Regions from separate parts of the Pseudoalteromonas sp. B160 genome, predicted to be linked through region 1. Evidence: predicted binding sites of a transcription regulator. Region 1 holds the regulator's gene; the other holds the start of a gene.
The links. Region 1 encodes FliA, which starts transcription of late flagellar genes. Its sites were predicted from a motif close to CTAAAGNTNNNNNNNNNNNNGCCGATA; they were not measured.

Region 1 (4,427 bases):
TTAGCCAGTCAGGGATTGATACATCTACTCAGTATCAACCACAGCAACAACATCAAGCACAGCAAGCTCGCCATGAACCACAAGCGCATAGTGATTTTGCTCGTCGCGATACTGCGCCGCGTCCACAAACGCAAGCACATAGCTTAGGTTTTGATGATGATCTAGAAAGTGGTTTTGATGATTTAGATACTCCGATGCCAACAAAAAGTGCAGCCAAAACAGATGAAATCACCGCTATGCGTGATGAAATGGCTGCGATGCGTCAATTACTTGAGTATCAGGTATCGGGTTTGATGCAACAAGATTTAGCGCGTCGCGATCCTACTCGCGCATGCATGATCGATCGTTTAGTTGGAATGGGTATCGACAGTGAAGTTGCAGAGCAAATGGCCTGCTTTATTCCGGACGATGTGTCACGTCAGCAAGCCTGGCAAGCACTATTGCAAATGGTTGAAAACCAAATGCATACTACAAATAACGAAATCCTTCGCCAAGGCGGGGTATATGCACTTGTTGGTCCTACTGGGGTAGGTAAAACTACAACCGTGGCAAAACTTGCAGCCCTTGGCGCACAAAAATATGGTGCAGATAAAGTTGCGCTAATTACCACTGATACTTACCGTATTGGCGCTTATGAACAGTTAGCTACTTATGGCCGGATCATCGGTTGTGGTGTAAAACAAGTTAAAGATGCCAATGAATTAGCAGAAGTTTTATATCATTTACGAAATAAGCGTCTAGTATTAATAGATACCGCGGGAATGAGCCAACGTGATTTACGTTTAACTGAGCAGCTAAATACATTAATGCGTAATCAACGTGTCGATATTCGCAATTATTTAGTGCTCAGTGCGACCGCACAAATTAATGTTTTACAAGAAACCGTAAGACATTTTAAGAAGGTACAATTAAGTGGCTGTATTTTCACTAAATTAGACGAATCATTAAGTTTAGGTGAGATTATTAGTATAGCGATTCAAAATCGCCTTCCAATAGGGTATCTTACTAACGGTCAGCGCGTTCCAGAGGACATTCGGGTCGCCAATGCAGAGAAATTAGTAAAAAAAGCAGAACAATTGTATTTAAAAAGAACAAAAGCACAACATTCACGACGCCAAGCAGTAGCGTCAAGCACAGTAGGGATGTATGATTAACACAGTATTAGATCAAGCAAGTGGCCTGCGTAAAATGAGTCAAAACAATAATAACGGCGTTAAAGTTATCGCTGTAACAGGTGGTAAAGGTGGCGTAGGGAAAACTAACGTCTCACTTAACACTGCGATTGCGTTGGGTCAGCTCGGAAACCGAGTGTTAGTTCTGGATGCCGATTTGGGTTTAGCAAATTGTGATGTGATGTTAGGGCTTCGGGTTGAACGTAATCTATCTCATGTACTATCAGGTGAATGTGAGCTCGATGAAATTTTAGTTGAAGGGCCTGCAGGAATTAAAATAGTACCAGCGACGTCAGGCTCACAAAGTATGGTGGAACTTTCTCCATCAGAACATGCTGGATTAATTCGTGCTTTTAGTGAGTTGAATACCGAATTTGATATATTAATTGTTGATACTGCTGCTGGTATCTCTGACATGGTATTAAGTTTTTCGCGCGCAGCGCAAGATGTCATGGTAGTAGTATGTGATGAACCGACCTCAATAACCGACGCTTATGCATTAATCAAAGTGTTGAGTCGTGAGCATGGTGTGTATAAGTTTAAAATAGTTGCTAATATGGTGCGCAGTATGCGTGAAGGCCACGAACTATTTGCTAAGCTCTCAAAAGTAACGGATCGCTTTTTGGATGTCTCAATGGAATTGGTTGCAACAGTCCCTTATGATGAAAACATGCGTAAAGCAACTCGTCGTCAAAAAGTAATTGTTGATTTATTTCCAAATTCTCCAGCGGCAATTGCATTTAAAACATTAGCGACAAAAGCAGTTAAATGGCCTATACCTAATCAACCATCTGGCCATTTAGAATTTTTCATAGAAAAATTAGTAAACGGCTAACTATGACGGCATCGGTGAATAAAGCGATGGGATATCAATCGACACAAAATTTAAATGTGATTGTTGAGCGACATGCTTCTTTAGTTAAAAAAGTGGCTTGTCATTTGATCGCTCGTTTACCCGCGAGTGTGCAACTCGATGATTTGATTCAATCGGGGATGATAGGGTTAATTGAAGCATCAAAAAACTTTGATGCGACTAAAGGTGCAAGCTTTGAAACCTTTGCAGGCATTCGTATTCGTGGTGCGATGCTGGATGAAATGCGCCGAGGTGATTGGGCTCCTCGCTCAGTGCACCGTAATAGCCGCAGAGTTGCTGAAGCGATTAGTGAGCTAGAAAGCAGCCTGAATCGAGAACCTAAAGATAGTGAAGTTGCTGAAAAACTTGATATTACGCTAGATGAGTACCATCATATTCTTAGTGATGTAAATTCAAGTAAGGTTTTAGGTATAGAAGACTTGGGAATTGATGAAGATGTTATCACACCAGTGGGACATGATTTAGCACTAGACAAGCCCTTTAATAACGTTAAAAATGAACGTTTTAATCAATCATTATTAACAGCTATACAATCTTTACCTGAACGAGATGGGTTAGTATTGTCGCTTTATTATAATGATGAAATGAATTTAAAAGAGATTGGACATATACTCGATGTAAGCGAATCGCGTGTGAGTCAGATACATGGTCAGGCGATGATTAAGCTCAAAGCAAAAATCAATGACTGGATTAACTAGTAGTAAGTAAATATAGGTTCAGACCTCACCGGAGGATGTTTTGGATAAAAACATGAAAATTCTTGTTGTTGATGATTTTTCGACGATGAGACGTATTATCAAAAATCTGTTAAGAGATTTGGGTTTTACAAATGTACAAGAAGCTGATGATGGCTCAACAGCTTTACCGATGTTGCAGAATCAAGAATTTGATTTTGTAGTAACAGATTGGAACATGCCTGGCATGCAAGGAATTGACCTCTTGCGCGCTATCAGGGCCGATGACAGCCTGAAACACATCCCTGTTTTAATGGTAACAGCAGAAGCTAAAAAAGAACAAATTGTTGCTGCTGCACAAGCTGGTGTTAACGGCTATATCGTTAAACCATTTACAGCCGCAACACTGAAAACCAAATTGGAAAAAGTGTTTGAGCGTTTAGGTTAAATAAATAGGAGAGGCTTATGTCAGCACCAGCTGCGCCTCAGATCAGTTTAGAACAAGCCCGGCAGCTTGTGGTTTACCTTGAAAATGGTGAACAAGATAAAGCTGATCAGTTAATTATTGATGCGGCGTCAAAAGAGCAATCAGAATTATTTGCCGAAGTAGGCAAACTTACGCGTCAGCTTCATGATGCGTTGAAAAATTTTGAGCTTGATACACGTTTAGCTGATTTGACCAAAGACGCACTCCCCGATGCTAAGCAGCGTCTAAACTATGTTATGGAAATGACAGAGAACGCTGCTAATAAAACCATGGATGCTGTAGAAGCAAGTTTACCAATTGCCCAACAGCTTGCAGATGATATTTCAGACATTAAACCCACTTGGGATCGTTTAATGAATCGTGAAATTGAGCTAGGTGAGTTTAAAACATTATGCCACAGCTTAGATAAGTTCATGAATAGCTCGCAAACTAAAACGGATGAGTTGCAAGGACTCATGACCAATGTCTTGATGGCACAAGATTTTCAAGATTTAACAGGTCAAGTGATCCGTCGAGTGATAGAGCTTGTTAGAGAAGTAGAAGACAGCTTGATCCACTTGTTGACAGCATTTGGTAGCCAAGATGATAGCGAAACAAAAACAATAGCACCAGTCATTGAAAAACCGCCTGCTGAAAATACACTTGCAGGCCCTGAAGGAGCCAATTATTGATAAAGAATCTCGTGATGATGTTGTCTCAGGACAAGATGATGTTGATGATTTATTATCAAGCTTGGGCTTCTAAGAGGAGAGAACTGCATGAGCTTTGAAGTCGATGAAGATATTTTACAAGATTTTCTAGTAGAGGCTGGAGAAATTCTTGAGCTTTTGTCAGAACAGCTGGTGGAGCTTGAAAATAACCCAGATGATACCGAATTACTCAATGCAATTTTCCGTGGTTTTCATACGGTAAAAGGCGGCGCAGGTTTTTTAAGCATGACTGAGCTAGTTGACGCTTGTCACGGTGCAGAAAACGTTTTCGATTTATTGCGTCAAGGTGTTCGTAAGGTTAATTCTGAGCTGATGGACGTGATCTTGCAAGCGCTCGATACTATCAACGAAATGTTTGCGACCATCCAAAGCCGAGAAAAACCAGAACCTGCAAATCCAGAGTTGCTGGCTGTTTTACATAAATTGGGATTGCCGCCAACTGCTGAAGAACTAACTGGCGCTGCTGAGCCTGCAGACGATACTCCTGTTGTTGATGCTGATGCTATTTTA
Region 2 (4,427 bases), 2.1 Mb from region 1:
CCCATACTAAGCGATCTTCAGGGGTGTTATATACATAATGAAGCGCTACAGTAAGCTCAACTGTGCCTAAACCTGATGCTAAGTGACCACTACTTTGCGAGACTGAGTTTAGTAAGTAATCACGTAACTCATTACTAAAAGCAGGTAATTTGTCTTGCGCTAAATCACGCAACTGGGCTGGTTCGTCAACCAAACCTAATAATGGATACTTGCTACTATCAAGTGTCATGATTTTTAATACATCCTTCGCTAACCAGAGGTCATTATAGCGTAATATTACTCTGATTCTTTAGTTATTTTGTACATCATTACTTGCTCAAGCTAGAGCCTAGAATTAATAATCGCGTTCAACAATGTATTTTGCCAAGTTTTCTAGCTCAGAAGTGTCAGCATCTATTGCTGCTAACGCATCGAGTGCGCATTTTAGTAATGATTGTGCTTTTTGTTTTGCACCTGTAAGCCCAAGTAGAGCAGGGTAGGTCGCTTTATTTGCTGCAACATCGGAGCCTTGTGGTTTACCTAAGACTTGGGTATCACCTTCGATATCAAGAATATCGTCTTGCACCTGAAAAGCCAGCCCAATTGCATCACCAAACTGTTTTAATTGTAATAATGTTTGTTGATTTGTACCAGCTGCGCATAATGCACCTAAAGTAATTGCACAATTTAACAAAGCACCTGTTTTTAATTTATGGATACGTTCGAGCTCAGCTAAATTGACTAATTTGTCAGTCGCTGCAATATCCAGTGCTTGACCACCGACCATACCTTCAATACCCGATGCTTTGGCAAGTGCTGCAATCATTTTTAACTGTTGCTGTGCAGGAACGTTAAATGAATGGTTAGCAATTAAATCAAACGCTAATGTTTGCAGCGCATCACCGGCTAAAATAGCATGAGCTTCGCCATAGACAATATGGCAAGTCGGTCTACCACGTCGCAGGTCGTCGTCATCCATCGCGGGTAAATCATCATGAACTAACGAATAACTATGAATACATTCAATAGCAGCAGCCAACACGTCTAAATCTTGTTTATTTGCGCCAAGCATTTTTCCCGTGGCATACACTAAAAATGGTCGTAATCGTTTACCGCCATTTAAAACGCTGTAGTGGGTGGCTTGTTTGATGCTTTGCTCGGTATCGAGCGGTTGCTCAAAATACCGATTGAGAGTGGCTTCAACATCTTGTTGAGCACATTTTATTTGCTCTGTTATTAACACCCGTTATTCCAAATCATTATCAAAGTTAGTAAGTGGTGACTGACTATCACTACCCATTAAAATAGCTACTTTTTGTTCAGCTTGTTGTAACTTACTTGAAGATGCGCCGGCTAAAGCAATACCGCGTTCAAACTGTTTTAATGATTGCTCAAGGGAAAGCTCTCCTTGCTCCATTTCTGTGACGATTAAGGATAATTCATCAAGCGCTTGCTCGAAGCTTAGGTTCTCTGGTTTTTTCGTCGCCATACTGATTTAACTTAGATGATAGAAATGTGAGGCCAATTTTAGGGGGAATGCTAAACTAGGTCAAAGGGTGATGCATTTTTTTTGAATAATTAATTGTTTTCTTGCCACTTTTAATTATTTATACCTTTACTTAAGCCTTGCAGGTTATCAATGGTAGCTTAAAATGCTAAACAGGGTTGAAAACTTTCATTTCATTTTTTTCATTAAATGGTTTAAGTAATTCAATAGATTGCCGATAAGCTGTTAATAATAAAAATTTGTTGCTGGTAGCAACAAAGCATCGATTCCTCTGGAGGGGTAAGTGGATTTAGCAACCATTATAGGTATTCTCGGAGCTATTGGTCTTATTGCTATGTCAATGGTACTAAGTAGTGGCGGCGAAGTGGCTATGTTTTATAACACGCCATCGGTGGTTATTGTTTTCGGTGGTTCGATTTTTATAGTGTTATCAAACTATACGATGAGTCAATTCCTCGGTATCGGTAAAGTCGCGGCTAAAGCCTTCATGTTCAAAATAGAGTCACCTGAAGAGCTTATCGAAAAAGCAGTTGAACTTGCAGACTCGGCCCGTAAAGGCGGATTTTTAGCACTAGAGGAAGCAGAAATACCCAATGCGTTTATGCGTAAAGGGGTTGATATGCTTGTTGACGGTCATGACGCTGATGTTGTTCGTGCCACCTTGCAAAAAGATATTTCTCTTACTTCTACTCGTCATGAATCGGGGGCCGGTTTGTTTAAAGCGCTTGCCGATATTGCGCCTGCGATGGGGATGATCGGTACTTTGATTGGTCTAGTTGCGATGTTGTCGAATATGGATGACCCTAAAGCGATTGGTCCTGCGATGGCGGTAGCGCTTTTAACAACATTATATGGTGCGTTTTTAGCAAACGTGGTGGCAATTCCTATCCAAGTAAAATTGGAATTGCGTAAAGACGAAGAAGCAATGAATCAGCGGCTAATTTTAGATGCGGTATTAGGTATACAAGATGGCCAAAATCCAAAAGTCATCGAAGGTATTTTGAAAAACTACCTAGCTGAATCAAAACGAAAAGTGGATACTGAGGAGTAAGCATGTCAGATCAAGAGTGCAAGTGTCCACCACCCGGTTACCAGCATGGATGGGTACCTTCGCGGATTTGATGTCACTATTGATGTGCTTCTTTGTACTTTTACTCGCGTTTTCAGAAATGGATGTACTTAAATTTAAACAAATCGCAGGCTCAATGAAGTTTGCCTTTGGTGTACAAAATAAAATAGAAGTAAAAGATATTCCCAAAGGAACATCCGTTATCGCGATGGAGTTCACCCCAGGTAAACCTGAACCTACCCCAATCGAAACCATTCAACAGCAAACTGTCGAAATGACCCAGCAAATGCTTGAGTTTCAGGCTGGTGATGAAAGCTCCGCTGGCGGTCGTCAAGAGCAACGCGGTAATAAGCGTGGCGGTGAGTCACAAAGTACAGCGCAACAACAAGCATCAGAACAATCTATTTCTGCAGCTGATCAAGAGCAGGTTAATGAGTTAGTTAAAAAGATAGCCCAGCAATTGGAACAACAAATCATGGATGGTGCTGTTGAGTTGGAATCATTAGGTCAGCAAATTATTATTCGTATTCGTGAAAATGGTTCATTTCCATCTGGGAGTGCATTTTTACAACCTAAGTTTAAACCAATCATTCGTGATATAGCTGCGTTACTAAAAGATGTGCCAGGTGAAATTACGGTGTCTGGTCATACTGATGATTTTCAAGTTTCGAATGAGCTGTATACCAATAACTGGGACTTATCATCGAAGCGTGCAGTTGCGGTTGCAACTGAAATGCAAAAAGCGCAAGGCTTTGATAAAACCAGAATGGTTGTTGTCGGTCATGCCGAAACTCGACCACTTGTTCCAAATGATTCTGATGCGGATAGACGACGTAATCGCCGCGTGGAAATTTCAATAATGCAAGGCAAGGCTAAGGAGTCAGATCCGATAGATGTGCGTTAAGATGCTTGGCAAAGTACCTAATTTAGCTTAAAGTAGTTTTTTAACAAGTGTAACGGAGTGTCTGATGAAAAACGTTGATAAATATAGCTATATGCCGGGTAATGGCAGTGGTGACGATGATAAAAAGCCAGACTAATCATGCCTGATTGGTTTTTAGGTGCTATATCATTACTTAATAAAAGCTGGGTGTTTTTTAAGCCCAGCTTTTTTGGTTTTTTATCTTCGCAAAGACTGGCTTGCTTTGCGTTTTACTTTAGTGACTGGGTTATTTTTCTTATATGGAACCTTGATACATAATAGCCTTAGAGAGTTAGATGACCCTTATATTTGGCGTTATGTAGTTTGGGCTTTTAATGATATTGCTTGGATGGCTTTGATTGCTTACTGGGCTATTAAAGATAAAGTGTATCTTTGGCAAAGTGTGATCGGTCAATTGGTTGTAATTAGTGCGCCTATCTTACAATTATTTAGATTAGTGGATCGCCACCTTTGGGATTTATCGTATAGCACTATGCTATATAAAACGTTATTACCGTTAATCAATATTGGCACTGTCGTTGTGTGCTACCTTCCTCTGTTGTATTTATTTATGCGAAAAAATCGCAGTTTAAAGAGCTAATCATTAACTATTTGTAGATTAAATTACGTGTGCTAAACTACTGTTTAAATAACCAGTTGTTGATAGTGCCCTATGAAACTTTATATAGCCGAGAAGCCATCTTTAGGTCGTGCCATTGCCGATGCGCTACCAAAGCCTCATAAAAAACATGATGGCTATATTGAAGTGGCTAATGGCGATTGTGTTTCTTGGTGTATAGGTCACTTGCTCGAGCAAGCAGAGCCTGATGATTATAATGAGCAATATAAAAAATGGCGCTTTGATGACTTACCGATTATCCCACAGCAATGGCAGTTAAAAGCAAAATCTAAAACTCGTAAGCAACTTACGGTACTTAAAAAGTTAATCA

Region 2: a site for FliA is predicted at 1,680-1,706, ahead of pomA (flagellar motor protein PomA). Genes of this name have one in related genera too.

The regions. Positions count from the first base shown of each region.
Region 1 covers NZ_JARLUX010000001.1:3,093,996-3,098,422, forward strand. The annotation lists gene flhF (flagellar biosynthesis protein FlhF) at 1-1,154, shown strand, start outside; gene P4S61_RS14490 (MinD/ParA family ATP-binding protein) at 1,147-2,007, shown strand; gene P4S61_RS14495 (RNA polymerase sigma factor FliA) at 2,034-2,744, shown strand; gene cheY (chemotaxis response regulator CheY) at 2,785-3,168, shown strand; partial or broken gene P4S61_RS14505 (protein phosphatase CheZ) at 3,186-3,951, shown strand; gene P4S61_RS14510 (chemotaxis protein CheA) at 3,966-4,427, shown strand, end outside.
Region 2 covers NZ_JARLUX010000001.1:957,877-962,303, reverse strand. The annotation lists gene dxs (1-deoxy-D-xylulose-5-phosphate synthase) at 1-229, opposite strand, end outside; gene ispA ((2E,6E)-farnesyl diphosphate synthase) at 335-1,222, opposite strand; gene P4S61_RS04490 (exodeoxyribonuclease VII small subunit) at 1,226-1,468, opposite strand; gene pomA (flagellar motor protein PomA) at 1,770-2,537, shown strand; partial or broken gene P4S61_RS04480 (flagellar motor protein MotB) at 2,540-3,459, shown strand; gene P4S61_RS04475 (hypothetical protein) at 3,668-4,078, shown strand; gene P4S61_RS04470 (DNA topoisomerase III) at 4,151-4,427, shown strand, end outside.